Regions from separate parts of the Pseudomonas sp. NY15463 genome, predicted to be linked through region 2. Evidence: predicted binding sites of a transcription regulator. Region 2 holds the regulator's gene; each other region holds the start of a gene.

Region 1 (9,637 bases), on a different contig from region 2:
CAGATTTCCTGGTCTCGGGTTGGATTGCCGGCAGCCTCCAGGGCCAAACCGATGTGGACGTAGGGACCGGCAGTCTGAGAAGGGGTTTCCGGCAGCAGTTCGATAGGCATGACGGGGCTCCTCAGCGATTCTCGAAGTGGGTTTGGCGCTGACCACGCAGCACGATATCGAAGCGATAGGCCAGGCAATCCATGGGGTTGGCGTGGCTCATGTCGAGCTTGGCGATCAGCCGCTCGACGGCGTCGGGGTTGGCAATCGACTTGACGATCGGGCACATCGGAATCAGAGGATCACCCTCGAAGTACAACTGGGTGATCAGCTTGGTGGCGATCGACGGACCGCTGATCGAGAAGTGGATATGCGCCGGGCGCCAGTCGTTGGGGCCGTTGCGCCATGGGTAGGGGCCCGGCTTGATGGTGCGGAAGCTGTAGTAGCCGTCACGGTCGGTCAGGCAGCGACCGACCCCGCCGAAGTTCGGATCGAGCGGTGCAAGGTAGCGGTCGTTCTTGTGGCGGTAGCGGCCACCAGCATTGGCCTGCCACATCTCCACCAACGTATTGGGGACGGGCTTTCCATATTGATCCACGACGCGCCCGGCAACGATGATGCGCTCGCCGATGGGCAAGCCGCCGTTGTTGAAGTTCAGCAGCAGGTCATGATCGTGCTCGCCGAAGCGCAGGTGCGAAAAGTCCGGACCGGTGGTTTCGCTGATCGACTGCGGGATGCTCACCAGCGCCTGGCGCGGGGAACGGGCGATGGATGTCTTGTAGTCAGGCGTGAAGGCCTTGGGGTGCCAATTGCGATCACGGATCACGAAGCGGCTGTTGTCCTGAGCGGGCATGCCGGTTTCCTCTCTTGGAATTATCGAATCGCCTGGTCGTGGCAGGCGGACTTGCAGTTTCCGATAGGTCACCCGGGATGAATATTGAAATTGACGGTCATAGGCTTAACCGTTTGGTTAAGCCAAAACCGGTGGTACTACCACCACGCTGATCTAATCTTTTGTCTTGATGTTTCAAAAAATCGGAGAGCATCTCATGGAATGGCGAAAAGGCCGACGCAGCGACAACGTGGTCGACGCCCGTGGCGAAGGGGGCGGCGGCATGCGTTTCGGCGGTGGCAAGGGCCTGGGGCTGGGCGCCATTGTGCTGATCGTCGGCATCGGCTGGCTCACCGGGCAGGACCCGCTGCAGATTCTTGGCCAACTGGTCGGGCAGATGGAGCAGCAGCAAAGCGTGCCAAGCGGTGCCGGCAGCAAGGCACCGCCGGCCAACGACGAGCAAGCCGAGTTCGTCGCCTCGATCCTCGGCGACACCGAGGACACCTGGAATGCCTTGTTCGCGCAAGCCGGCAAGCAGTACCAGGAGCCCAAGCTGGTGCTGTTTAGCGGTCAGGTGAACTCGGCGTGCGGCTTGGCCTCTTCAGCGGTCGGACCGTTCTACTGCCCAGCCGACCAGCGGGTGTACCTGGACATGACTTTCTTCAGCGAAATGGAAACCCGCTTCGCCGCCGCTGGCGACTTCGCCCAGGCGTATGTGATCGCCCACGAAATCGGCCATCACGTGCAAACCTTGCTCGGCGTGTCGGCCAAGGTCGACGCGGCGCGGCGCAGCGGCCAGCGCATGGAGGGCGACAATGGCCTGCTGGTGCGCCAGGAGTTGCAGGCCGACTGCCTGGCCGGGGTGTGGGCCTACCACGCGCAGAAGCGCCTGAACTGGCTGGAGCCGGGCGACGTAGAAGAAGCACTGAACGCGGCCAACGCCATCGGTGATGATCGCCTACAACAGCAGAGCCAGGGGCGGGTGGTTCCCGATTCGTTCACCCACGGCACCTCGCAGCAGCGAGTGCACTGGTTCAAGGCCGGATTCGGCAGCGGCAATGTGAAGCAATGCGATACGTTCTCAAGCCGCAGCCTGTAGCCCTGTAGGGCGCTTTGCGCGCCCTAGACAGGCTCGTATCGCGCGCTTACAAATCTGCTGAAAAAGCGTTTCAGCTTTCATGCGCCAGTGCCGATAACAGCTGCACGAATCAGCAGGGCCAGGCACAAGAACAACGCCCGCGATTTGAGATCAAGTCAACGAAATCAAATTCGGGAGAGCGTGCATGAACAGCTGGTTCGCCAATATCAGCGTCAACCTCAAACTCGGCCTGGGCTTCGGCCTGGTGCTGGTACTCACAGGCCTGTTGGCCCTGACCGGCTGGAACAGCCTGGGCAGCCTTATCAACCGCAGCAACTGGATGGGCGACATCGGCCAGCTCAACAAGTACCTGACCGAACTGCGCGTGGCCCGCCTGCAATACATGATCGCCGACGGCGACGACGCAGCGGCGGCCAATACGCAGACCAAGCTGGACGCGTTCAGCAAGCAACAGGACTACCTGGTCAACACCTTCAAGAGCCCCGAGAACGTCAAGCTGCTGCGTGACCTGGGGCAGACTGTCAGCGATTACAAGGTATCGCTGAACAAGATGCGTGCCGGCTACAAGACCTCCAATGCCGCCCGCGACGCCATGAACGCATCGGCGGCACGCTCTGATGCGGCCATGGACGCCCTGAGCCAGGACGTGATGGCCCGCAGCGAAACCGACAGCGTGCGCTTGGCCCAGTACCAATTGATCAGCAAAGCGCGCCAGCAACTGCTGCAAGTGCGCATCGACGTACGCGGCTACATCGCCGAAACCTCTGCGGCCAACGAACAGGCGGCGCTGCGCCAGCTGGATGCGGCGCTCGGTGAGGTGCAGACGCTCAAGCGCGAGCTGCCCGACGACGCTGCCCGCGTACAGCAGTTCGAGCAGTCGGTGCAGGCCTACCGCGACGCCGTGCGTCAGTTCCGCGATGCCGTGGTCGCCATCGCCACTGCCCGCGCCGAAATGACCGTGCAAGGCGCCAATATCGTCAAGACCAGTGACGCGCTTTACGCCATCCAGATCGAGCGCCGTGACATCGAAAGCGCACAGGCGCGCAACATGCAGATCATCGCCACTTTGCTGGCGCTGTTGGTCGGTGTACTCGCCGCCGTGCTGATCACCCGTCAGATCACCCGCCCCTTGCGCGAAACCCTGGACGCCGTGGAGCGCATCGCCGGTGGCGACCTGACCCACACCTTGCGCGTTACCCGTCGCGACGAACTGGGCGTACTGCAACAAGGCATCAGCCGCATGGGCACGACCCTGCGCGAACTGATCACCGGTATCCGTGACGGCGTCACCCAGATTGCCAGTGCCGCCGAGGAGCTGTCGGCGGTGACCGAGCAAACCAGTGCCGGCGCCAACAGCCAGAAGGTCGAGACCGACCAGGTGGCCACGGCCATGCACGAAATGGCCGCCACCGTGCAGGAAGTGGCGCGTAACGCCGAACAGGCCGCGACGGCCGCGACCCACGCCGATGGCGAGGCGCGCAGCGGTGACAAGGTAGTCGGCGAGGCGATCAGCCAGATCGAGCGCCTGGCCAACGAGGTCAACCGCTCCACCGACGCGATGAACCTGCTGCAGCAGGAAAGCCAGAAGATCGGCAGCGTGATGGACGTGATCAAGTCGGTGGCCGAGCAGACCAACCTGCTGGCCCTGAACGCTGCGATCGAGGCCGCGCGTGCCGGTGAGGCCGGGCGCGGTTTTGCGGTGGTCGCCGACGAAGTGCGTGGCCTGGCCCAGCGCACCCAGCAGTCCACCGAAGAGATCGAAGGCCTGATCGCCAGCCTGCAACAAGGCACCCAGCAGGTCGCCGACGTGATGAGCGGTAGTCGTAGCCTGACCGACAGCAGCGTGGAGCTGGCGCGCAAGGCTGGAAGCTCGCTCGAGAACATCACCCGCACGGTGTCCAACATCCAGTCGATGAACCAGCAGATTGCCGCCGCGGCCGAACAGCAGAGCGCCGTGGCCGAGGAAATCAGCCGCAGCATCCTGAACGTGCGTGATGTGTCCGAGCAAACCGCCGCCGCCAGCGACGAAACCGCCGCCTCCAGCGTCGAGCTGGCGCGCCTGGGCGGGCATTTGCAGAACCTGGTCAGCCAGTTCCGCGTCTGACCCCAAGCGTCAGGGCCCGCTCCTGTAGGAGCGGCCTCGTGCCGCGAAAGGAGGTCGCAGCCCTCCCGGCAATCGTGCATGAGGTTCAGATCCTGGGGCCGCTGCGCGCCCCGTTCGCGGCGCAAGGCCGCTGAGTCAACGCCGGGCGGCCTTGTGCCGCGATTGGGAGGGCAAAGCCCTCCCAAGCAGGCAACGACTTACTTGACGACCATCCCAACCCCCCTGCCCCGCGGGTCAGACGCTGTCTCAAGCGTCTGTCCGGTCACACGGATTGCCTGGATATCGCCCATCTCCCAGCCCTGATCCTCCAGCACATAGCCCATCTTCTTCAGTTCATCCGCCACGGGCCCTTTGAGCGGCGCATAGCTGTCGAAGTAAATGGTGTCCTTGGGCAGCAGCTGGTGGTGCACCCGCTGCGCAGCCACGGCTTTTTGCAGCGGCATGCCGAAATCGTACAGGTTGTTCATCACCTGGAAGATCGAAGTGAAGATCCGCGAGCCGCCCGGAGTGCCCAGCACCAGTACCACGTGTCCGTCACGGGTGACCAAGCTCGGGCTCATGGACGAAAGCATGCGCTTGCCAGGCTCGATGGCGTTGGCATCCCCGCCCACCACCCCGAATACGTTGGCCGTGCCAGGCTTGGAGCTGAAGTCGTCCATTTCGTCGTTGAGCAGGAAGCCCGCGCCCTTGACCACGACACCGCTGCCGTAGTCGAGGTTGAGGGTGTAGGTGTTGCTCACCGCATTGCCCTGCTTGTCGACGATGGAGAAGTGCGTGGTCTGGTGCGGTTCGAGGCCCGGCTTGACCTTGTCGGTCTCGGAGATCGCTTTCGGGTTCACCTGGGCGGCACGCTTGGCCAGGTAGTCCTTGGCCACCAGTTGGTCAACCGGAACCTTGGTGAATCCTGGGTCGCCCAGGTAGTCGGCGCGGTCGGCGAACACGCGCTTCTCGATCTCGGCCAGCAGGTGAATATACTGCGCCGAATTGTGCGCCAGGCCCTTGAAGTCGGCCGCACGGTCTTCCTTGATGCCGAGCAACTGGGCCAAGGCCACGCCGCCTGAGCTTGGCGGCGGCGCGGTGTAGACCACGTTGCCGCGCCAATCGATGGCAATCGGGTCACGCCACACGGCTTTGTAGCCCTTGAGGTCGTCCTTGGTGATCAGGCCTTTGTCAGCCTGCATCTGCGCCACCAGCAGGTCGGCGGTCTTGCCCTGGTAGAACTCACTCACACCTTTGTCGGCAATGCGCTCCAGGGTTTGCGCAAGCTCCGGCTGCTTGAACAGTTCACCGACTTTCATGTGGCCAAAGTAGTCGTTGAAGTTGGTGGCGGTCTTGAACAGGCCCTGGGCATCGTCACGGTATTGGTACTGCTTCTGGGCGATCTTGAAGCCATTCTTCGCGTAGCCGATGGCAGGGGTCAGCAGCTCGCTCCACTTGAGCTTGCCGAACTTCTGGTGGGCTTCCCACAACCCCATCACTGTACCCGGCACACCGGCGGCGCGGGCACCGACCAGGCTGAGGTTCTCGATCACCTCGCCTTTGTCGTCCAGGTACATGTTGCGCGTCGCGGCCTTGGGCGCCACTTCGCGGTAATCGAGGAAATACGGCTTGCCATCGACGTACAACGTCATGAAACCGCCACCGCCGATGTTGCCGGCCTCAGGATAGGTGACTGCCAGGGTGAAGGCGGTGGCCACCGCTGCGTCCACCGCATTGCCGCCTTTTTTGAGAATATCGGCGGCCACCTGTGCGCCATATTGATCAGGCGCGGCCACCGCGCCGCCTTCGAGGGTGACGGCAAAGGCGGAAGAACAGCTCAGGATCGCGGCCCCGAGGGCCAATGGCTGGAACATGACAAGACGCATGGGCACATCCTTGGTGTTGTTTTTGTCGATCACTCATTAAGGCCGAAGGGGCCCGAACAAGCAAACGCCCCCAAGGATCCACGCCGCCACCGGACACAACCTGTCGCGTTCAGGCAACTGTGCAGGCGTACATGGCAAGTTTCTGCTGGATGAAATCGAGGAAGCACTGGATACGCAGGGCCAGTTGGGTGTTGCGGTAATAGACCGCGTGGATCGGCTGGCGATAGCCGTTGTTGTGCGCAGCCAACAGCACCTGCAAGCGCCCGGCGCGGATGTCTTCGTGGGTCATGAAGTGCGACAGGCTGACGATGCCCTCCCCCGCCAAGGCCAGCTGACGCAGCGTCTCGCCGCTGGAGGCAAGCAGTTGTGGGCGGATCCGCCAGCGGTCGCCCTCGGCATGGCGCAGTGGCCACAGGTTGAGCGATTCGGGGGCGCTGAAGCCGAGCAGGCAATGGGCGTGCAGGTCTTCGACAGTCTGTGGCGTGCCATGCCGGGCGAGGTACTCAGGGCTTGCGAGTACCTGCACCGGGCTGCACCCCAGCGAACGTGCGTGCAGGCTGGAGTCGGCCAGTTCGCCAATACGGATGGCCACGTCGGTGCTCTGTTCCAGCAGGTCGATGATCAGGTCGTCGGTGTTCAGTTCCAGTTCGATGCCGGGGTACTGCTGGCGGAACTCGCCGATCCACGGCAGGATCGCGTGCAGCATGAACGGCCCCGCCGCATTGATGCGCAAACGACCGGACGGGGTCTGGCGGTGCATCGACAGGCGCTCTTCGAGTTCGTCCATCTGTTCCAGGATCAACCGCGCGCGTTCGAGGAAGAACCGCCCTTCTTCGGTCAGGTCCATACGCCGGGTGGTGCGGTTGACCAGCGTGGTGCCGAGCTTGCCCTCCAGACGCGCCAGGGTGCGACTGATCGCCGACGGGGTCTGGCCGATCAACTCGGCAGCGGCCGAAATCGAACCGCAGTCGATGACGGCGACGAATACCTGGAGCTCTTCGGAACGGGTTTTCACAGGCAATGGCCTTGGCAGCGGGTTGAACTGATTGATAACCGCTCGGCCAGCGCGATGCAAGGCATCGGCAGCCGCGCCGGGGCACTCACTGCGCCTTGCCGAAAACCGTATCCAGGTGCTGCTCATACGCCGCCAGTGCCGCCGGCACATCCGGGCGCTTCATCACGTCCACCGCAAGGAACGTCGGCAGACCGCGCATGCCAAGGAACTGGTTGGCCTTGTGGAACGGGAAGTACACCGCGTCCACGCCCTTGCCCTCGAAGAAATCACTCGGGTCGTCGAAGGCCTGCTGCGGAGCATTCCAGGTCAGCGACAGCATGTACTGCTTGCCCTGTACCAGTCCACCGCTGCCGTACTTCTGCGAAGCATCCGAACGGGTACGGCCATCGTTGGCGTACAGGCTGCCATGGCCTGCGGTGAAGACCTCGTCGAGGTACTTCTTCACGGTCCACGGCGCGCCCATCCACCAGCCGGGCATCTGGTAGACGATCACATCGGCCCAAAGGAACTTCTCGACCTCGGCCTGAACGTCGTACCCACCATCGATGAAGGTTTCCTGCACATCGAAACCGGCGCGGTCCAGGTGCGCCAGGGCGGCTTCGTGCAAGGTCTGGTTGAGGCGGCCCTCGGAGTGGGCGAAGCGTTTTCCGCCGTTGAGCAACAGGATCTTTTTCATGGAGAGGACAACTCTGGAATGGATTTGCCGGCAGGTTAGGCACTCGCGAGCGAAGGAAACAGCGGCAATGGGGCAAAATACATTTGCTTGGATTTCACGAATCAGCTCAGCATTGTTGCCTTAGACTGTGGCCTGACTTTGCCCACTCAGGAAAACCCCATGAGCCAGCAACACGCCTTCATCCTCAAAGCCAAAACCCGCCCGGAAATGGCCGAAGCCTTCGAGCAATTGTTCCGCCCCTTCGTCGAGCCGAGCCGCCAGGAGCCGGGCTGCATCGAATACCACATGCTGCGTGATCGCCAAGACCCGAGCCTGTTCGTGTTCTTCGAAGTCTGGGCCGACCAGGCTGCGCTGGAGGTGCACTCGGCCTTGCCGCACATGCAGGCGTTCTTCGAACGGCGCATGGACTATCTGGAACGCGATTTCGACATCCAGATGATCGACATGCTCAGCCCCTCCTCGGCTAACCGTTGATCAGCAGATGAGCGCCGAGCAGCGCAAGGCCGATGAAGAAGCAGCGCTTGAACAGCACTGCGCTGATCCGCCCGCGTAGCCATTGCCCGGCGAACAGGCCCAGCAGCGCCGGTGCCAGCATCAGCAAGGAGGCGCCGAGCGCTGGGCCGCCCAGGGCATCCTGGCCTGCCAGGCCAACGGCCAGCGCCAGGGTCGAGACGGTGAACGACAGGCCCAAGGCCTGGACCATCTGGTCGCGGTCGAGCCCCAGCCCTTGCAGATAGGGCACCGCCGGCATCACAAAGACGCCGGTGGCTGCCGTGACAACGCCAGTCAGCAGCCCGCACAAGGGCCCAAGCCACTTCTCCCACGCGGGTGCCACCCGCAACCCCGGCCCCGCCAGACCGTACAGCGCATACACCAGCAACGCGCCGCCCAGCGCATGGGCCGCCCACGGCCCGCTATCGATCCCCAGCCAGACACTGCCCAGCAAGGTGCCGACGAAGATCATCAGCAGCATGCCGCCTAGCCTTCGAAGCAACGCCAGCAAGTGACCGCCACTCGCCAATTGCCAAAGGTTGGTAAGCGTCGATGGCACGATCAGCAAAGCCGCAGCCTGCGCTGGAGGCATAGCCAGGCCCAACAGCCCCATGGCGATGGTGGGCAAACCCAGGCCGATCACCCCCTTGACCGCACCGGCCACCAGGAATGTGAAGATCACCAGCACTGTCAGTGCTGGGCCAATGTGCTGATAGAACGCGATAACGGTATTCATGGCGGCATGTTGAGGCAGCGCCAGCGCCCTGAAAATCTGCCATATACTCAGCCAGACTCTTGCCAGGACAGAGGCTGATGCATTTCGATCTGATCGACCTCACGCTGTTCCAACACACGTTGGAATGCGGCAACATCACCGCAGGAGCTGCCCGCAGCCACCTGTCGCTGCCCGCAGCCAGCGCGCGCATTCGCGCCATGGAGGCCTCGCTGGGCATCGCGCTGCTCGAACGCAACCGCCGTGGCGTGCACCCCACCCCGGCCGGCCAGGCCTTGCTGCAACATGCACGACTGATCGGCCAGCAGGTGGAACGTCTGCAATACGATCTCGCGCAATACGCCCAGGGCCAGCAAGGCCAGGTACGCTTGCTGTGCAATACAGCGGCCCTCACCGAATACCTGCCGGAGTTGCTGGCCGGTTACTTGGCCGACCATCCTGGAGTAAGCGTCGATGTTCAGGAACAACCCAGCCTGCGCATCGTCCAGGCCATCACCCAGGGCATGGCGGACTTGGGCATCGTCTCTAGCGCCGCGCCCAGCGCTCACCTACAGACCCGCCCCTTTCGCGACGACCCGTTGGTGCTGGTGATGCCACTGGTGCATCCACTGGCCGCAATCCACCAGCCGGACTTCGGCGCCAGCCTCGCCCACGGCCACGTTTGCCTCGGACCGCACAGCGCCTTGGCGCTGCACCTTGAAGAACAGGCACTGCGCCTGGGGCGACGAATGCAGGTGCGGGTGAGGGCCGAAGGGTTTGACGGGATAATCCGCATGGTCGCCGGCGGCGCGGGAGTCGGGGTACTACCACTGGCCTCGGTGCGACGTTGGGAG
Region 2 (9,637 bases):
TCAGGAAATCGACCTCGAGGATGCTGCGAATGGATTCAGGCTCGGCGCCGTCGACTAGCAACTGCAAACCTTTGCGCGCGTAGGGGTCGGGTTCGGCATCGGCGACCCCTTCCAAACCCAGCAGGCCTTCCTTGCGCGCAGTCAGGCTCCAATTCACCACACGGTCGATACCACCGGCCAGGTCCACGCGTGGCGGGAAGAAGATCCAGCCCACGATCTGCAAGGCACGCTTGAACGCAGGCAGCGGCGACTGCAACAACGCAGCAGCCAACGTACCGCCGAGCACGATCAGCGCCGCCGGACCGTTGACCAAAGCGCCAACATGGCCGCCTTCGATGAAGTTGCCACCGACGATGGCAATGAAAGCCAGGATCAGACCGATAAGGCTCAGGACATCCATCAGACGCAGGCCTCGACCAGGTGTTTGCCGATATCGTCCAGGCTATAGACGGCGTCGGCGAGGTTGGCTTTGACAATCGCCATCGGCATCCCGTAGATCACGCAGCTGGCCTCGTCCTGGGCCCAGACGGTACTGCCGTTCTGCTTGAGCAGACGTGCGCCTTCGCGGCCATCGGCGCCCATGCCAGTGAGCACCACGGACAGCACCTTGTCGCCGTAGGACTTGGCCGCCGAACCGAAGGTGATATCGACGCATGGCTTGTAGTTCAGACGCTCATCGCCCGGCAGGATCTTCACCGTGCCACGGCCGTCGATCATCATCTGCTTACCACCAGGGGCCAGCAGCGCCAGGCCCGGACGCAGTACATCGCCGTCCTCGGCCTCCTTCACGCTGATCTTGCACAGTTTGTCCAAGCGTTCGGCGAAGGCCTTGGTGAACGCAGCGGGCATATGCTGAATCAGCACGATCGGCGCCGGGAAGCTGGCGGGCAGTTGGGTGAGTACACGCTGCAGCGCGACCGGCCCCCCAGTGGAGGTGCCGATGGCCACCAACTTGTAAGGCTTGCGCTTGGGGGCTGGCGAGTGACTGGCAGCCGGCGCAGCAGCGCGCACTGGCGCAGGCGCCACAGGCCGTGACGCCGGGGTGCTGGCGGTAAAGCTGCTGGTCGGAGTGGGACTGGCTGTCGGCGCCGCTGCCGGGGCCGGGCTTGCATAGCCACTGAAACGACGATTGCTGCGCGAGATGGTGTGGACTTTCTCGCACAGCAGTTGCTTGACCTTCTCGGGGTTGCGCGAGATGTCTTCGAAATTCTTCGGCAGGTAGTCGACCGCGCCGGCATCCAAGGCATCCAGGGTGACCCGGGCGCCTTCGTGGGTAAGCGAGGAGAACATCAGCACGGGCGTCGGGCAACGCTGCATGATGTGCCGTACTGCCGTGATGCCGTCCATCATGGGCATTTCATAGTCCATGGTGATGACATCGGGCTTGAGCGACAGCGCCTGGTCGATCGCTTCCTTGCCATTTGTCGCGGTACCCACGACCTGGATCGTCGGGTCGGCCGAGAGAATTTCCGAGACACGGCGGCGGAAGAAACCGGAATCATCCACCACCAGGACCTTGACTGCCATAAACACTCCATTAGGCGGCGCCCCCGATAGGGCGCGCCACCAGAATCAAATACGCCGGGCGGCGTAACGCTTGAGCATGCTCGGAACATCGAGGATCAAGGCAATACGGCCGTCACCGGTAATGGTGGCGCCGGACATGCCCGGGGTGCCCTGCAACATCTTGCCCAGCGGCTTGATCACCACCTCTTCCTGACCCACCAGCTGATCGACCACGAAGCCGATACGCTGGGTGCCGACCGACAGGATCACCACATGGCCCTCGTGCTGCTCCTCGTGCTCCTGGTCCTGGACCAGCCAGCGTTTGAGGTAGAACAGCGGCAAGGCCTTGTCCCGCACGATCACCACTTCCTGACCATCGACCACGTTGGTGCGCGACAGGTCCAGGTGGAAGATCTCGTTGACGTTGACCAACGGGAAAGCGAATGCCTGGTTGGCCAGCATCACCATCAGGGTCGGCATGATCGCCAGGGTCAGCGGCACCTTGATGACGATCTTCGAACCCTGGCCCTTGGCCGAGAAGATGTTGATCGAGCCGTTGAGCTGGGAGATCTTGGTCTTCACCACGTCCATACCCACACCGCGACCGGACACGTCGGAGATCTCGGTCTTGGTCGAGAAGCCTGGGGCGAAGATCAGGTTGTAGCAGTCCGACTCGCTCAGGCGATCAGCTGCGTCCTTGTCCATCAGGCCCTTCTCGACCGCTTTGGCACGCAGCACGCTCGGGTCCATGCCCTTGCCGTCATCGGAGATCGACAGCAGGATGTGGTCGCCTTCCTGTTCGGCCGACAGCACCACACGACCGGTACGTGCTTTACCGGAGGCTTCGCGCTCTTCCGGCATCTCGACACCGTGGTCGACCGCGTTGCGCACCAAGTGCACCAGTGGGTCGGCGAGGGCCTCGACGAGGTTCTTGTCCAGGTCGGTCTCTTCGCCCACCAGCTCCAGGTTGATCTCTTTCTTGAGCTGACGCGCCAGGTCACGAACCAGGCGCGGGAAGCGCCCGAAGACCTTCTTGATCGGCTGCATGCGGGTCTTCATGACCGCAGTCTGCAGGTCGGCAGTGACCACATCGAGGTTGGACACGGCCTTGGACATGGCTTCATCGCCGCTGTTCAGGCCCAGGCGCACCAGACGGTTACGCACCAGCACCAGTTCGCCGACCATGTTCATGATCTCGTCCAGGCGCGCAGTATCGACGCGCACGGTGGTTTCCGCTTCGCTGGCAGTCGGCTTCTCGCCAGCAGGCGCTGGGGCTCGTGCCGGCGCAGGCGCCGCTGCCGGCTTGGTCGCAGGAGCCGCGGCTGCGGCAGGTGCCGGCGCAGGTTTGGCAACCGGCTTGCTGTCGGCCTTGGGCGCTGCGGCCACCGCAGCAGCAGGCGCCTCGGCAGCGACCGCATCACCGCTGAACTTGCCCTTGCCATGAAGCTCGTCGAGCAGCGTTTCAAACTCGTGCTCGCTGATGTGGTCGCCGCCGGCCGCCGCCGGTGCTTCAGATGCGCCTGCGCCAGGCAGCGCATCGACGGCGAACGTACCCTTGCCGTGCAACTGGTCGAGCAGCGACTCGAACTCGTCGTCGGTAATGTCATCGCTGGCCGGCGCAGACGCAGCCTCCGGCGCACTGGCCGGCGCAGGCGCGCTGAACTGGCCCTTGCCATGCAGTTGGTCGAGCAGAGACTCGAACTCCGAATCGGTGATCTCGTCACCGCCGCCGCTGAGCGCTTCGCCCTGCAATTGCTCGTGCACGGCAGCCTCGGCCTTGACCGCATCGAGCGAATCGAGCAACTGCTCGAACTCGGTGTCGGTAATGTCCGGTTCGCCATCGGGCTCGGCCGCGGCCTCGACCACAGGTGGCGTTTCGAGCACTTCAGCCGGTGCCTCAGCGCCACCCGGCTCGGCCAGGCGCGACAGCGCTGCCAGCAGCTCCGGCGTCGCCGGCGTGACATCGGTACGCTCGCGTACCTGGCTGAACATGCTGTTGACCGTGTCGAGTGCCTCAAGCACCACATCCATCAATTCCGCATCGACCCGGCGCTCACCTTTACGCAGGATGTCGAACACGTTCTCGGCGATGTGACAGCACTCCACCAGCTCATGCAGCTGAAGGAAGCCGGCGCCCCCTTTTACAGTGTGGAAACCGCGGAAAATCGCATTGAGCAGGTCCGCATCATCAGGCCGGCTTTCCAGCTCGACCAGTTGCTCGGACAGTTGCTCGAGGATTTCGCCGGCTTCTACCAGGAAATCCTGGAGGATTTCTTCATCGGCGCCGAAGCTCATTAAACGTGCTCCTTAAAAACCCAGGCTGGACAGCAGATCGTCGACGTCGTCCTGACCGGACACCACGTCTTCACGCTTATCGGCATGAATCTGCGGACCTTCACCCCGAGTCGGATGTTTTTCTTCATCTTTTTCAGCGCGAAGCTGCTGGTGGTCATGTTCGATACCGGCAAACCGATCGACTTGACTCGCCATCAGCACGAGCTTGAGCAGATTGCTTTCGACTTCGGTGACCAGCGAGGTCACTCGCTTGATCACCTGGCCGGTGAGATCCTGATAATCCTGCGCAAGCAGAATGTCGTTGAGGTGGCCGGCAACCTTACGGTTACCTTCCGCGCTCTGCGCCAGGAAACTGTCGACGCGCTTGACCAGCTCACGGAATTCCGGCGCAGCCACTTCGCGACGCATGAATCGCTGCCAGTCGACCGACAGTGCCTGCGCCTCGGCAGACAAGTCGTTGAGCACCGGCGTGCTCTCCTCCACCAAGTCCATGGTGCGGTTGGCTGCGCCTTCGGTAAGGCGCACCACGTAGGAGAGGCGCTCGGTGGCATCGGTTATCTGCGAGACTTCCTCGGCCTGCGGCATGGCCGGGTCGATCTGGAAGCTGACGATTGCACTGTGCAGTTCACGGGTGAGCTTGCCGACCTCCTGATACAGCCCACGGTCGCGGGTCTGGTTCAGCTGGTGTATCAGCTGTACCGCCTCGCCGAACCGGCCGCGCTCAAGGCTCTCGACCAGTTCCTGGGCATGCTTTTTCAGGGTTGATTCGAACTCACCCAGAGAGTTGTTGGTTGACTCCATGGCGCCCCCTGACGTGACTCAGCCGTTGACGCGTTCGAAGATCTTTTCGATCTTTTCTTTGAGCACCTGGGCGGTAAAAGGCTTGACCACATAGCCATTGACGCCAGCCTGGGCCGCTTCGATGATCTGGTCGCGCTTGGCCTCGGCGGTCACCATCAGCACTGGCATACCCTTGAGGCGCTCGTGAGCGCGGACCTTGCGCAGCAGGTCGATGCCGGACATGCCAGGCATGTTCCAGTCGGTCACCAGGAAGTCATAGTGACCGGCCTCGAGCATCGGCAGAGCCGTGACGCCATCATCGGCCTCGTCGGTGTTGGTGAAGCCCAGGTCACGCAACAGGTTCTTGATGATCCGCCGCATCGTCGAAAAGTCGTCAACGATGAGGATTTTCATTTCTTTGTTCAATTAGACCTCCAAGCAGTCTTAAACGCGCTCGGCGCCGAGCGCGCGCTCAATCAATTCGGCACCACAAAAAACGACTGCATCGAACCTGCGTTCAACGCGCCCGCCATTCCCCCAGGCGGCTGCGCAAGCGCGCGGCACACTGGCTATGCAGCTGGCTGACCCGCGACTCGCTGACCCCCAGGACCTCACCGATTTCCTTGAGGTTCAGCTCTTCGTCGTAGTACAGCGCCAGGACCAGGCGTTCACGCTCCGGCAGGTTGGCGATCGCATCGGCCAGCGCTGACTGGAAACGTTCGTCCTCCAGATCGCGCAACGGCTCCAACTGCCCACTCGCTCCGTCCTCGTGCAACCCTTCGTGTTCGCCGTCCTGCAAAAGATCGTCGAAACTGAATAGGCGGCTGCCCAAGGTGTCGTTCAGAATCCCGTAGTAATCGTCGAGACTCAATTGGAGTTCGGCAGCAACCTCGTGATCTTTAGCGTCGCGGCCTGTTCTTGCCTCGACACAGCGAATCGCGTCGCTGACCATGCGCGTGTTGCGGTGTACCGAACGCGGTGCCCAATCCCCCTTGCGCACCTCGTCGAGCATCGCGCCACGGATACGAATACCGGCATAGGTCTCGAAACTGGCACCTTTGCTGGCATCGTATTTATTGGCGACTTCCAGCAGGCCAATCATGCCTGCCTGGATCAGATCCTCGACCTGCACGTTGGCCGGCAAACGCGCCAGCAGGTGGTAAGCGATACGCTTGACCAGCGGCGCGTAGCGCTCCACCAGCTCGTACTGCGCATCCTTGGCAGCCTTGCTGTACATCTTGAAACCGCTCGCATTCATAGAACTGGCCCCGCACTGGTCGGTTGCACTAGACGCTCGACGAAGAATTCAAGATGTCCACGCGGGTTGGCAGGCAGCGGCCAGCTATCGACCTTCTGCGCGATGGCCTTGAAGGCCAGCGCACACTTGGACCGAGGGAAGGCCTCGTAGACCGCCCGCTGCTTCTGTACCGCCTTGCGAACGCATTCGTCGTAAGGCACGGCACCGACGTATTGTAGGGCGACGTCCAGGAAACGGTCCGTGACCTTGGTCAATTTGGCGAACAGGTTGCGCCCTTCCTGGGGGCTCTGGGCCATGTTGGCCAGCACGCGGAAACGGTTCATGCCGTAGTCGCGGTTGAGCAGCTTGATCAACGCATAGGCGTCGGTGATCGAAGTGGGTTCATCGCACACTACCAACAACACTTCCTGCGCCGCACGCACGAAACTGACTACCGAGTCACCAATACCTGCAGCGGTGTCGATGACCAGCACGTCGAGATTGTCGCCGATCTCGCTGAACGCCTGGATCAACCCCGCGTGCTGCGCCGGCGCCAGGTGCACCATGCTTTGCGTGCCAGAGGCAGCCGGCACGATGCGCACCCCGCCCGGCCCTTGCAAGAGCACATCACGCAGCTCACAACGTCCTTCGATGACGTCAGCCAGGGTACGCTTGGGGGTGAGTCCGAGCAGCACGTCGACGTTAGCCAGGCCCAGGTCGGCGTCGAGCAGCATGACCCTGCGCCCCAGCTCGGCCAACGCCAGGGACAGGTTCACTGAAACGTTGGTCTTGCCGACGCCACCTTTGCCGCCAGTCACGGCGATCACCTGTACGGGATGCATGCTACCCATGTCTGTTGTTTACCTTGTCTCGCTTGGACCCAAGCCACATGAGGGGCTTTACGCTCGACCCCAGGATGTAGGTACTTTGCACAGTATTCACCCTCAACCCGCCCGTTTGCCAGGGTTCTGGTAGAGATCAGCGAACATGTCAGCCATGGCCTCCTCGCTGGGCTCGTCCTGCATCTGCACGCTCACTGCACGACTGACCAGTTGGTGCTTGCGAGGGAGTTGCAGGTCGTCAGGAATGCGCGGCCCATCGGTGAGATAGGCAACGGGCAGTTCGTGACTAATGGCCAGGCTCAGCACTTCGCCAAGACAAGCCGTCTCATCAAGTTTGGTCAGGATGCACCCGGCCAGGCCGCAGCGCTTGTAGCTATGGTAAGCGGCGGTGAGCACCTGTTTTTGACTGGTAGTGGCCAGCACCAAGTAATTCTTCGAAGCGATACCACGCCCGGCCAGGGTTTCGAGCTGCATGCGCAGTGCTGGGTCACTGGCCTGCAAGCCAGCGGTGTCGATCAGCACCACGCGCTTGCGCAGCAGCGGCTCGAGCGCCTGTGCCAGGGACTCGCCCGGATCAACGTAGGTCACCGGCACATTGAGGATTCGACCCAAGGTCTTGAGCTGCTCTTGCGCACCGATACGGAAGCTGTCCATGCTCACCAGCGCCAGGTTGTTCGCGCCGTACTTGAGCACGTAACGCGCGGCGAGCTTGGCCAGGGTGGTGGTCTTGCCCATGCCGGCCGGACCGACCATGGCGATGACGCCACCTTCTTCGATCGGCTCGATCTCAGGCACCTCGATCATGCGCGCCAGGTGCGCCAGGACCATACGCCAGGCCTGGCGTGGCTCGTCGATTTCAGCCGTGAGTTCGAGCAACTCGCGGGCCAGCCCACCCGACAGGCCCAGGCGCTGCAGACGACGCCACAGGTTGGCCTGCTGCGGCTTGCTGCCTTGTAGCTGGCTCCAGGCCAGCGAGCCGAGCTGTACTTCGAGCAACTCGCGCAGGCCAGACAACTCAGAGCGCATGGCATCGAACAAGCGTGGATCGACTGGCGCAGGCGCAGTCGGCGCGACCGCTGCCGGCGCCTCGACGTGTGGCTCCACCAAGGGCTCCGAAGCCGTCAGCGACAGCCCGGCGAATAACTGGCGGTTGCCCTCGAGCGCCTCGCTGCGATTTTCGATTTCGGCCTGGGCGGTGACGATGCGCGACTGGGTCTTGCGCAGCTCATCCTCCAGCTCGGCGTTGGGCACGCGCGGGGCCAGGGCAGACAGCTTGTAGTCCAGCGCGGCCGTCAGCTCGACACCGCCAGCGATGCGCCGGTTACCGATGATGGCGGCATCGGAGCCCAGCTCATCACGGACCAGCTTCATGGCCTGACGCATATCAGCGGCGAAAAAACGCTTAACTTGCATAACCCACTACCTCAGCCATTTGGGCCCACGGTGGCAACGATGGTGACTTGCTTGTTGTCAGGTATTTCCTGATACGCCAAAACATGCAAATTCGGTACAGCCAGGCGACCGAAACGTGACAGCATCGCGCGAATCGGCCCGGCCACCAGCAAGATGGCGGGCTGGCCCTGCATTTCCTGACGCTGGGCTGCCTCGATCAGCGAACGCTGAAGCTTTTCGGCCATGCTTGGCTCAAGAAGAACACCATCTTCCTGACCCTGCCCGGCCCTTTGCAGACTATTGAGCAAGATTTGTTCCAACCTTGGCTCAAGCGTAATGACAGGTAGCTCGGACTCAATGCCGACAATGCTTTGCACGATGGCGCGACACAATCCGACACGCACTGCTGCCACGAGCGCGGCGGTATCTTGACTCTTGCTGGCATTGTTGGCGATGGCTTCGGCAATACTGCGGATGTCACGCACGGGCACTTGCTCGCTGAGCAATGCCTGCAGAACCTTCAGCAGCCCCGACAAGGAAATGACGCCTGGCACCAGCTCTTCGGCGAGCTTTGGCGAAGCCTTGGCCAGCACCTGCAATAGTTGCTGGACTTCTTCGTGACCGATCAGCTCGTGACAGTGCTTTTGCAATATCTGGTTGAGGTGGGTGGCGACCACGGTGCTGGCATCTACCACGGTGTAACCCAACGACTGCGCCTGGGCGCGCTGGGCGATGTCGATCCACACGGCCTCCAGGCCAAACGCTGGGTCTCGCGCTGCGATGCCATTGAGCGTACCGAACACCTGACCTGGGTTGATTGCCAGCTCCCGATCTGGATAGATCTCGGCCTCGGCCAGGATCACCCCCATTAGCGTCAGGCGATAGGCGCTGGGCTGCAGATCGAGGTTGTCGCGAATGTGCACAGTGGGCATGAGGAAGCCCAGATCCTGGGACAGCTTCTTGCGCACGCCCTTGATCCGCGCGAGCAGTTGGCCGCCCTGGTTACGGTCTACCAAGGGGATCAGCCGGTAGCCGACCTCGAGGCCGATCATGTCGATCGGGGTGACATCGTCCCAGCCCAGCTCCTTGGTCTCCATGGCGCGCTGCGGCGAGGGCAATAAGTCCTGCTGGCGTTGCGCTTCTTGTAGGGCTGCGACCTTGGCCTTCTGCTGCTTCTTCCAGACCAGGTAGGCGCCACCACCGGCCAATACGCCAAGGCTGATGAAGGCAATATGCGGCATGCCGGGCACCAGCCCCATGATCACCATCAACGCTGCCGATACAGCCAGCGCCTTGGGTGAATCGAACATCTGCCGGTTGATCAGCTTGCCCATGTCTTCGGAGCCCGAAGCGCGGGTCACCATGATCGCCGCCGCCGTGGACAACAGCAGTGATGGCAATTGCGCCACCAAACCGTCACCAATGGTCAGCAGGGCGTAGACCTTGCCAGCGTCGCTGAACGTCATGCCGTGCTGCAGCATGCCGATGAGCATGCCGCCGATCAGGTTGATGAAGAGGATCAACAGGCCGGCGATGGCATCACCCCGCACGAACTTGCTGGCACCGTCCATGGAGCCGTAGAACT
Region 3 (9,637 bases), 220 kb from region 2:
CGCAGAATCGGCGCCAGCAAGCTCTGGCAATGCCCTGGGGCACCCCGTAGGGAAAGCTCGCTGAACAGTTCGGGCTGGGTGTTCTTGCGGGTAGCTTCCTTGGCCTTGAGGCCAGGCAGCACCGGCTGGGCGAGGAAGGCCTCGAACAGCGGAAGCTGGGTTTGCTGGGGAGCATGGATGAACGGCTGCATGGCGCCTCCTGATTCAGCGGCGAAGAACGCCGACGCTCAAGCCCTCGATCACCAGTTCCTGTTCCTTCAGGTCGACTTCGATGGGGGCGAATTCTGGGTTTTCGGCGATCAGCCAGACCTTGTTGCCTTCGCGCTTGAAGCGCTTGACGGTCACTTCATCGCCGATGCGGGCCACCACCACTTGGCCATTGCGGGCTTCGCGGGTGGTGTGCACGGCGAGCAGGTCGCCGTCGAAGATGCCGATGTCCTTCATGCTCATGCCGTCCACGCGCAGCAAGTAGTCGGCGCGCGGATGGAAGAAGGCGGGGTTGATGTTGCAGGATTCCTCAATGTGCTGTTCGGCGAGGATTGGTGCACCGGCTGCGACCCGGCCGATGATCGGCAGGCCGCTGTCGTCGGCCTTGGCTTCAAGGCCCGGGATACGGATGCCGCGCGAGGCGCCGGGGGTCATCTCGATAGCGCCCTTGCGAGCCAGGGCCTTGAGATGTTCTTCAGCTGCGTTGGGCGACTTGAAGCCCAGTTCCTGTGCGATTTCGGCGCGGGTCGGCGGGAAACCGTTCTCTTCGAGGCAGCGTTTGATGAAAGCCAGAATCTCGGCTTGGCGTGGCGTCAGTTTCAGCATGGGCGAGGGCTCTGTCTTTTTATACAGTGACTGGGATTATATACAGTGGCTGACAAGCTGCAAGCGACATGCGTCAAGAAAAGCGTCCGGCCCCCCGAAATCGGGAGGGCAAACGCAGCGCGGTGGAGGTTCGCAGTGACGCACATCTTGCCGCTTGCAGCTTGTCGCGTGCGGCTTTTAAATGTCGACCGCCCGGTCATGGAGCCTTGACAGACGCAGGGCTGAAACGTATGTTTCAAACAACTGTTTGTCAGGCGGAGTAGTCATGGCCCAATCGGAAACCGTTGAACGCATCCTCGATGCGGCGGAGCAGCTGTTCGCGGAACGCGGATTCGCGGAAACCTCGTTGCGGCTGATCACCAGCAAGGCCGGGGTCAACCTGGCGGCGGTGAACTATCACTTCGGTTCGAAAAAGGCCCTGATCCAGGCGGTGTTCTCACGCTTCCTGGGCCCATTCTGCGCCAGCCTCGAACGCGAGTTGGAGCGCCGCCAGGGGCGCCCCGAGCAGAAAGCTTCACTTGAAGAACTGCTGGAAATGCTGGTCGAACAGGCGCTGGCGGTGCAGCCGCGCAGCAACAACGACCTGTCGATCTTCATGCGCCTGTTGGGCCTGGCCTTCAGCCAGAGCCAGGGCCACCTGCGCCGCTACCTCGAAGATATGTACGGCAAGGTGTTCCGCCGCTACATGATGCTGGTCAACGAGGCCGCTCCACGCATTCCGCCGCTGGAGCTGTTCTGGCGCGTGCACTTCATGCTGGGTGCCGCCGCCTTTAGCATGTCGGGCATCAAGGCCCTGCGCGCCATCGCTGAAACCGACTTTGGCATCAACACGTCCATCGAGCAGGTGATGCGTCTTATGGTGCCGTTCCTGGCCGCTGGCATGCGCGCCGACAGTGGCGTCACCGACGTCGCCATGGCTGCCGCGCAGTTGCGTCCGCGCAGCAAGAGCAGCGCGACCGCCAAGGCCTGAGCACTGTCCGGGGTGGGGCGCATCCGCTAAAGTAGCGCTCATGCCCGACCTCGATTGCCTGCACGTCCCCTTCGTCGCTCCATGCCTCTCTGGGCTTAACCCAGGGATGAGGTGCGTGCCGGCGTCCGCCGTACGCAACGACGACCTGCGGTGGCTGCTTGGTCGCGTACCTGCGCATTGCCCGGTACGGGGTGACTACGCTGCCTGCCCGCGCTGGGCTTTCTCGCACATTCAATGAAGGATTCACTATGACCGCCAGCCTGCAAGGCTCCCTGATGGTGGATATCGCCGGCCAATGGCTGACTGCCGAGGACCGCCATCTGCTGCGCCAGCCCGAAGTGGCTGGCCTGATCATCTTCGCCCGTAACATCGACAGCCCGCGCCAGGTACGCGAGCTGTGCACCGCGATCCGTGCCATTCGCCCGGACCTGATCCTGGCCGTGGACCAGGAAGGGGGGCGCGTCCAGCGCTTGCGCCAGGGTTTTGTGCGCCTGCCGGCCATGCGCGCGATTGCCGACAATCCGAATGCCGAATACCTGGCCGAGCAGTGCGGTTGGCTGATGGCTACCGAAGTGCTCGCGGTTGGCCTGGACTTGAGTTTCGCGCCCGTACTCGACCTGGATCATCAGCGCAGTGCCGTGGTCGGCAGCCGCGCCTTCGAAGGCCATCCTGAGCGCGCCACGCAACTGGCCGGTGCGTTCATCCGCGGCATGAATGCGGCCGGCATGGCGGCTTGCGGCAAGCACTTCCCAGGGCACGGCTGGGCCGAAGCCGACTCGCATGTCGCCATACCGGTGGACGAGCGCAGCCTGGAGCAACTGCGCGCGGCGGACCTTGTGCCGTTCACCCGCCTGAGCGGTCAACTGGCGGCAGTAATGCCGGCGCATGTCATCTATCCGCAGATCGACAACCAGCCTGCCGGCTTCTCGCGTCGCTGGTTGCAGGAGATCCTGCGTGGCGAGCTGGGCTTTGATGGCGTGATCTTCAGTGACGACCTGTCGATGGCCGGGGCGCACGTGGTCGGCGATGCCGCCAGCCGCATCGAAGCGGCGCTTAGCGCCGGTTGTGACATGGGCCTGGTGTGCAACGACCGGGCTGCGGCGGAACTGGCCCTGAGCGCAGCGCAGCGCATGCGGGTCAAGCCTTCGCCGCGCATCGCACGGATGCGCGGGCAAGGCTTCGCGCGCACAGACTACCGCCAGCAGCCGCGTTGGCTGGCCGCGCTGGGTGCGCTAAAGGACGCGCAGTTGGTCGATTGAGGGCTTGCGGCAATCTGAGGCGGCCAGCCGGTCGCGCAGTTGCCGGCGTGTGAGCAGTGGGGTAATTGCAGTTGCTACTAAAAGGCCATTAACGTTTTTGCTGACGCGTTCGATAACTTAGGAACCCCTCAGCTTGGACCGCCAGGCACTAATGGACTGCTGCCCCATGTTCTTCTCCAGTTTTCGTTTGCAAAGCAAGTTGCTGCTCGCCCTGACCGTGGTCAACCTGATCAGCATCGGGTCGTTCATCGCGTACGCTCAGTACGCCAAGGCACAGGATATCCGCCAGCAGATCGACAATCGCCTGAGCACTGCCGCTTATGCGATACCGCGTTTGCTCGGGGAGGATTACCTGGCGCGCGCGCCCCGCGCCGACGGCCTGAAGGACGGCGAGTACCAGGCGCAGTTGCGTAACTTGGGCGAATACGCGCGGGACGTTCAGCTCAAGTACGCGTATGTCATGCAGGTCGATGGTAATGGGCAGGTCAGCTACCTGGCTGATGGTGCCAGTGCCCAGGACATCGCCTCAGGCAACTACTCCAAGCACCTGGAGCATTATGCCGACGCAAGCCCTGCCGTGCTCGAAGCCGCCCGCAGCGCGCAGGTGCAGTTCGACGAATACACCGACAGTTATGGCACCTTTCGCTCGATCTTCGTGCCGCTGCGCGGTGCCGATGGTCAGCGTTACGTCGTGGGTGTGGATGTCACCCTCGAATCACTGGAGCAGGCCATCAGCGCCAGCCTGAAAAGCTTGCTGCTGATCGGGGCGGCTACATTCGCCGTGGGCTTGCTGTTGTCGTGGCTGGCTGCCCGCATGTTGGTGTTCGGCATTCATCACCTCACCGGGCAACTGAGCCGTATTTCCGAGCAGCGCGACCTGTCCACCACCGTGACTGTGGTCACCGAGGATGAGATGGGGCAAATGGGGCGACACCTTGCCAGCCTGCTTCAGGACCTGCGCCAGACCCTTGGCAACGCCTCCGGCATGGCCGACAGCAACCAGCAGTTGGCCGACACGTTCCTGCAACTGGCCGACGACACTACCCAGCGCATTGAGCGGGCAGGCGGGCAGTTGGCGGATATCAATCAACATGGCCAGACCATCCGCTTGTCTGCGGAACAAGCCTCCGGGTTGGCGGGCGAGGTACGTGGTGACTTGCAGTGCGCCGTTGGCGCGCTCAGCCGGACCCACGATCAGTTGCGCAGCCTGATCAGCGATGTGCATGCCAGCACTTCGGTGAGTATCGAGTTGGCACGTGATCTGGGGCGATTGAGTGGCGAGGCAGAGCAGATTGGCCAGGTCATGAAGATGGTCGCGGGGATTTCCGACCAGACCAACCTGCTGGCACTCAACGCGGCCATCGAGGCGGCGCGCGCTGGTGAGGCAGGGCGCGGCTTTGCGGTAGTGGCTGATGAAGTGCGCCAGCTAGCGGCGCAAACCCAGGGGGTGTTGGCCGAGGCCAATCAGGTGCTGCATGGCGTGACCGAAGGCATCGGTCAGATTGCCCAGCGCATGGGGGGCAGCGCTGAACAGTCACGCAAACTTGCGCAAGACTCCGATGGCACTTTGGGCGTGATCAATACCTTGGTCGTGCAGATGGGGCAGCTCAGCGCGACCATGGACCGTGCGCTGGCCAGCAGTGAAGAGATCCAGCATGCGGTGACGGATATTTCCGGGCGCCTCGGGGGTATGCACGAAACCTTCGAGCACACCCACCAAGGCATTGCGCAGATCCACACCTCGGCCACGGCACTGGGGACCACGGCCCGCGCGTTGAAAGGCAGGCTGAGCGTGTTCCGTACCTGAAGTCGGCATGGCGCGCTTGGGCGTACGTCGACCTCAGCGCGCCCGCTTGCCCGGCAGCGGGGCGAACAATGCCTCGATTTCCTCATCCCCCAAGCGCCATTGCCCGGCCTGTCCGCCATCGAGCAGGCCGGCCGCCAGGGCTGCCTTTTCCTGTTGCAGCTGCTGGATCTTCTCTTCTACCGTGCCCCGGGTAATCAGTTTGAAGACGAATACCGGCTTGTCCTGGCCGATGCGGTAGGCGCGGTCGGTCGCCTGGTTTTCGCTGGCCGGGTTCCACCACGGATCATAGTGGATCACGGTGTCGGCGGCGGTGAGGTTCAGGCCGGTGCCGCCGGCCTTGAGGCTGATCAGAAATACCTGGCTGTCACCGTGCTGGAACTGCTGCACGGGCGCGCGGCGGTCGCGGGTGTCGCCGGTCAGCAGGCTGTAGCGAATGCCGCGCTTGATCAGCTCTGCCTCGATCAACGCCAGCATCGACGTGAACTGCGAGAACAACAGCACCTTGCGTCGTTCGCTGAGCAGTTCGTCGAGCATCTCCAACAGGCTGGCAAGTTTGCCCTTGTCAGCGAAATTGCCCTTGGTCTCTTCGCCTTTGACCAGACGTAGATCGCAGCACACCTGGCGCAGCTTGAGCAGTGCGTCGAGGATCACGATCTGGCTGCGCGAGGCGCCATTGCGAGCGATCTCGTCGCGGACTTTCTTGTCCATCGCCACCCTTACCGCTTCGTAGGTGTCACGCTGGGCATCACTGAGTTCGACCCAGTGAATCATCTCGGTCTTGGCCGGTAGCTCGGTGGCGACTTGCTCTTTGGTGCGGCGCAGCAGGAAGGGGCGGATGCGGCTGGCCAGGTGCTGAAGACGCTCGCTGTCGCCGTGGCGTTCGATCGGGGTGCGGTAGTCCTGGCTGAACCGCTTGCTGTCGCCCAGCCAGCCGGGCATGAGGAAGTGGAAGATCGACCACAGCTCGCCCAGGTTGTTCTCCATGGGGGTGCCGGTCAGACACAGCCGTTGGTGCGCTTCAAGCGCGCGCAGGGCCGTGGCCGCCTTGCTGGTAGCGCTCTTGATGTTCTGCGCCTCGTCCAGCACCAGCAGGTGCCAGGGCTGGGCCTTGAGGTGATCCAGATCGCGTGGGGCCAGTGCGTAGGTGGTCAGCACCAGATCGTATTCGGCTAGCCTTGCGAAATGCTTGCTGCGGCCTGGGCCGTGCAGGGCCAGCACGCGCAGGTCAGGGGCGAAGCGCTGGGCCTCGTCGAGCCAGTTGGGCACCAGGCTCGTGGGCATCACCGCCAGTGCCGGATGGGTGAGACGGCCGGCTTCTTTTTCCAGCAGCAGGTGGGCGAGGGTTTGCAGTGTCTTGCCCAGGCCCATGTCGTCGCCGAGGATGCCGCCAGTGCCCATTTCGCGCAGGGCCTGCAACCAGTTCAGGCCCTGCTGCTGGTAGGGGCGCAGGGTGGCATTCAGGCCTTTGGGCGGCGTCACCTGTATATCGCGGGCATCGCGCAGGCGTCGGCCCAGGTCGCGCACGTGGGCGCCGCCTTCCCAGAGCAGCGGCAGGCCGTCGATTTCGTTCAGGCGTGCCGCGTCGGCGCGTTCCAGGCGCAGGCTCGGGCCCACGGCGTCTTCGTGCAGGTACAGCTCGCCAAGGGTGCCCATCACCGCCTTGATGCGGCCATAGGGCAGGGCGACGCGTAGCGCCGGGGCCTCGTGGCGGGTGCGGTTCAGATCCAGCAGCAGGTGTTCGTCGTCACTGCGCCGGGCCAGCTCGCTGGGTCGCAGCAGCTCGGGGCTGGTACGCAGCAGTTGCAGCACGATGGGCAACAGGCTGTGGCGCTGGCCTTCAACCACGATGCCCAGTTCCAGGTCGAACCATTCGTGGCTGGGAGCCTCGGTGACGTTGGCGTACCAGTCGTCTACCTCGTGCAGGTTGAACGCGAAGTCGCGGTGCACCTCCACCACCCAGCCGGCCTCGCGCAGGGCAGGCAGACCTTCACGGGCAAAGCGCAGCCAGGCCTCGTCATCGGGCAACTGGTGCATCTCGCCGGCGCTGTCGGGCAATGCCTTGCTCTGGCGAGTGGCAGGCTTGAAGCCGTGTTCGCGCAGTACCTTGCGCAGCGCCTGTTCGGCCTGGGGCTGGCGGCGGATGCGCTGGCTGGTACTGCCTGCCAAACGGGTCAAGGGCTTGTCGTCGTTGCTGCTGGCGCGCAGGCCGTCGTAATCGAACGCCAGCGCGGCTCGATGCTGCATCTGCCGTTGCATGCGCCCGGTCTTGGGCATGTAGGCGCTGAATTCGAGGCTACCCAGGGTGAGGTGGGCAACAGGCTGGACGTCGTCGATGAACTGCTCGTCCAGGGTGGTCGGGGTCGGGAGGTGGTGATTCAAAGCATTGAGCTTGTGGCTGAGGGGCACGATCAGGTGTTCGGGAACAACCGGCGCCAAGGTCAGTTGCTGGGCGATGTGCGGGTCGAGGTCGTGGCCGACCTTGCCCACTTCGTTGGTGAGCACGTCGAAGTAGTACAGCGGCAGCAACGCCAGTACGCAGGGCAACGGCTCTTTTGCGCTGTACCAGAGGCCCCGGTAGCTGCCGTTATCCAGACGCACCCAGCGAAAGTCGGCCGCGCGTAGCGCACCCTGGCGTATCAGTGGCAGGTCTTCGTCGAAGAACAGGCGTCCGGTATCCAGTGCGCGTTGCAGCAGCTCACCGCCTTCCTGGCCCTTGAGCGGGTAGCCGCGCTCGGCGCCGCTGGGCAGGTTGAGCGCCGATAGCAGGCGCAAGATGCGGGTGTCTTCTTCCTGTACGAAACGTGGCGGTTCGTAGAGCAGTTCGTAGAGCGACTGCACGCGACTGTAGCGTATGCGGTCTTCTTGCTGGGTGCCCTTGCGCACACGCAGGGCGTAGCCGTCGTCGGTGAAGCACAGCTGGTAGCAGACCATACGTCCGCGTTTTTCTTCGCGCCCGCTCGGCGGCGCTGCCGGTTGTTCGAGGCCGTTGAGCCAGCGCTGCAGGTCAGCCGGAAGGGCGTCGCCTTGGCTGGCCTCGGGCGTCGCGCCTGCGCTCAGGCAATAGAGCACCGCCGCACAATGCTTGCAGTTGTAGCCAACCGGACAACTGCAACGCCCGTTGACCTGGCAGTGGCGCCCCTGAATGCGTAACTCGATGTGCTGCTGGTAGTGCTGGCCTTCGCTGCCACGGCAGTGCGCTTCGATATGGGTGACACCGCAGGCGTTCAGTTCGACGCGGTCCTGCTGCGCGTAACGCTCGCCGCGTTCCAGGGCGGGCCCGGCGAACGAACGGGTCCAGCCAGGATGCTCGCCCAGCAGCTTATGCACCTCGGCCTGACTCACTTCACTGCTCCATCATCTCCGGGTCCATTACCGGCACCTTGCGCATGCCGGCAGGGGTTACCTTGAGCAACACGGCCAAGTGGCCACCGTCGAGGAAGGTCAGTTGCCCGGCCTTCATGTTGCTGTTGCTCTGCCTGAACTGCTCGCTTTGCAGCACGCTGCCGTTGCCGTCGAGCTGGTTGACCCAGAAATTGGCTTCGACGCTGATGAAGCGGCCTTCGGTAATGCTCAGGTTACCTTCGATCGGGAAGTGGCCGAACTGTTCCTCGCCGCTGCCTAGGGCGATGCGGCTTGGCTCGCTGCCGACCTGCTGCTGCCAGGCCTTGTGCAGCAGTACGGTGTAGCTGGGCGTGGCCTGCAGGCGGGTGATTTCATCGTCCAGCATCGGCGGGCGCTCGGCGGCCTTTTCCAGGCGCGGCGCGCCTGCGCTCCAGTTTTCCGGTGCGAACGGGCTGGTGACGGCCTGCACGGCGTTCTGCCGGACCAGGATCATTTCCACCTGATACGGGCCCTCGGCGAAGGCGGCTGGCGCGAAAAGCGCCAGCAACAGGGTCAGATTACGGATGGCACGCATGCAGCTTCCTTAGTTCGTTTGGGGGGTCAGGCGCTCGAACAGCGCCTCCAGAGTATTGAAGCGTTCTTCGGGGCGTTCCATCGGCACCAGGAAACGGAACTGGGTCGCGCCTTCGAACTTGTAGCGTTTGGGTTGGCCCTGGATCAGCTTGATCAGGGTCAGTGGATCGACCGGGGTCTCGGCTTCGAACTCCAGCTTGCCGCCGTTGGGGCCGGCATCGACCTTCTTGATGCCGAGCTTTTCTGCTTGCAGCTTGAGCTGCGTCAGGCGCATCAGGTTCTTGGACGGCTCAGGCAGCAGGCCGAAGCGGTCGATCATCTCCACTTGCAGGTCCTTGAGGCCTTCTTCGTCGTTGGCTGAGGCGATGCGCTTGTACAGGATCAGTCGCGCATGCACATCGGGCAGGTAGTCTTCGGGGATCAACGCCGGCAGGCGCAGGTTGATCTCCGGGCCGCCACCCAGCGGCTGCTCCAGGTTGGGCTGGGTGCCCTTGCGGATTGCCTTGACCGCGCGTTCGAGCATTTCCATGTACAGTGTGAAGCCCACGGCCTGGATCTGCCCGCTCTGGCCTTCGCCGAGCAACTCGCCGGCGCCCCGGATCTCCAGGTCGTTGGTCGCCAGCACGAAGCCTGCGCCGAGGTCCTGGGTGTTGGCGATGGCCTCCAGGCGTTTCTCGGCGTCGCTGCTGATCTGTTGGCGCGGTGGCGTCAGCAGGTAGGCGTAGGCCTGGTGGTGGCTGCGCCCGACACGGCCACGCAGCTGGTGCAGTTGGGCCAGGCCGAACTTGTCGGCGCGCTCGATGACGATGGTATTGGCGCTGGGAACATCGATGCCGGTCTCGATGATGGTCGAGGCGATCAGCACGTTGAAGC

The links. The regulator FliA, encoded in region 2, starts transcription of late flagellar genes. The targets are predictions, from matches to a motif close to CTAAAGTTTNNNNNNNNNNNGCCGNTAA.
Region 1: ACNFIC_RS07700 (methyl-accepting chemotaxis protein) is a predicted target of FliA. The motif match lies at 1,989-2,016, and genes of this name have one in related genera.
Region 3: ACNFIC_RS18355 (methyl-accepting chemotaxis protein) is a predicted target of FliA. The motif match lies at 3,131-3,158, and genes of this name have one in related genera.

What each region holds. Positions count from the first base shown of each region.
Region 1 is NZ_JBLUQD010000002.1:765,259-774,895, forward strand. Features, by position in the region: gene pcaG (protocatechuate 3,4-dioxygenase subunit alpha) at 1-110, opposite strand, end outside; gene pcaH (protocatechuate 3,4-dioxygenase subunit beta) at 122-841, opposite strand; gene ACNFIC_RS07695 (neutral zinc metallopeptidase) at 1,038-1,919, shown strand; gene ACNFIC_RS07700 (methyl-accepting chemotaxis protein) at 2,239-4,023, shown strand; gene ggt (gamma-glutamyltransferase) at 4,221-5,888, opposite strand; gene ACNFIC_RS07710 (LysR family transcriptional regulator) at 5,998-6,903, opposite strand; gene ACNFIC_RS07715 (NAD(P)H-dependent oxidoreductase) at 6,989-7,579, opposite strand; gene ACNFIC_RS07720 (putative quinol monooxygenase) at 7,739-8,053, shown strand; gene ACNFIC_RS07725 (sulfite exporter TauE/SafE family protein) at 8,043-8,807, opposite strand; gene ACNFIC_RS07730 (LysR family transcriptional regulator) at 8,885-9,637, shown strand, end outside.
Region 2 is NZ_JBLUQD010000007.1:312,642-322,278, forward strand. Features, by position in the region: gene ACNFIC_RS19315 (flagellar motor protein) at 1-400, opposite strand, end outside; gene ACNFIC_RS19320 (protein-glutamate methylesterase/protein-glutamine glutaminase) at 400-1,527, opposite strand; gene ACNFIC_RS19325 (chemotaxis protein CheA) at 1,573-3,801, opposite strand; gene ACNFIC_RS19330 (protein phosphatase CheZ) at 3,814-4,602, opposite strand; gene ACNFIC_RS19335 (chemotaxis response regulator CheY) at 4,621-4,995, opposite strand; gene fliA (RNA polymerase sigma factor FliA) at 5,099-5,839, opposite strand; gene fleN (flagellar synthesis regulator FleN) at 5,836-6,669, opposite strand; gene flhF (flagellar biosynthesis protein FlhF) at 6,763-8,073, opposite strand; gene flhA (flagellar biosynthesis protein FlhA) at 8,085-9,637, opposite strand, start outside.
Region 3 is NZ_JBLUQD010000007.1:89,933-99,569, reverse strand. Features, by position in the region: gene sulA (SOS-induced cell division inhibitor SulA) at 1-191, opposite strand, end outside; gene lexA (transcriptional repressor LexA) at 205-813, opposite strand; gene ACNFIC_RS18365 (TetR/AcrR family transcriptional regulator) at 1,079-1,783, shown strand; gene nagZ (beta-N-acetylhexosaminidase) at 2,044-3,042, shown strand; gene ACNFIC_RS18355 (methyl-accepting chemotaxis protein) at 3,209-4,849, shown strand; gene ACNFIC_RS18350 (SNF2-related protein) at 4,883-8,191, opposite strand; gene ACNFIC_RS18345 (CsiV family protein) at 8,193-8,765, opposite strand; gene mfd (transcription-repair coupling factor) at 8,775-9,637, opposite strand, start outside.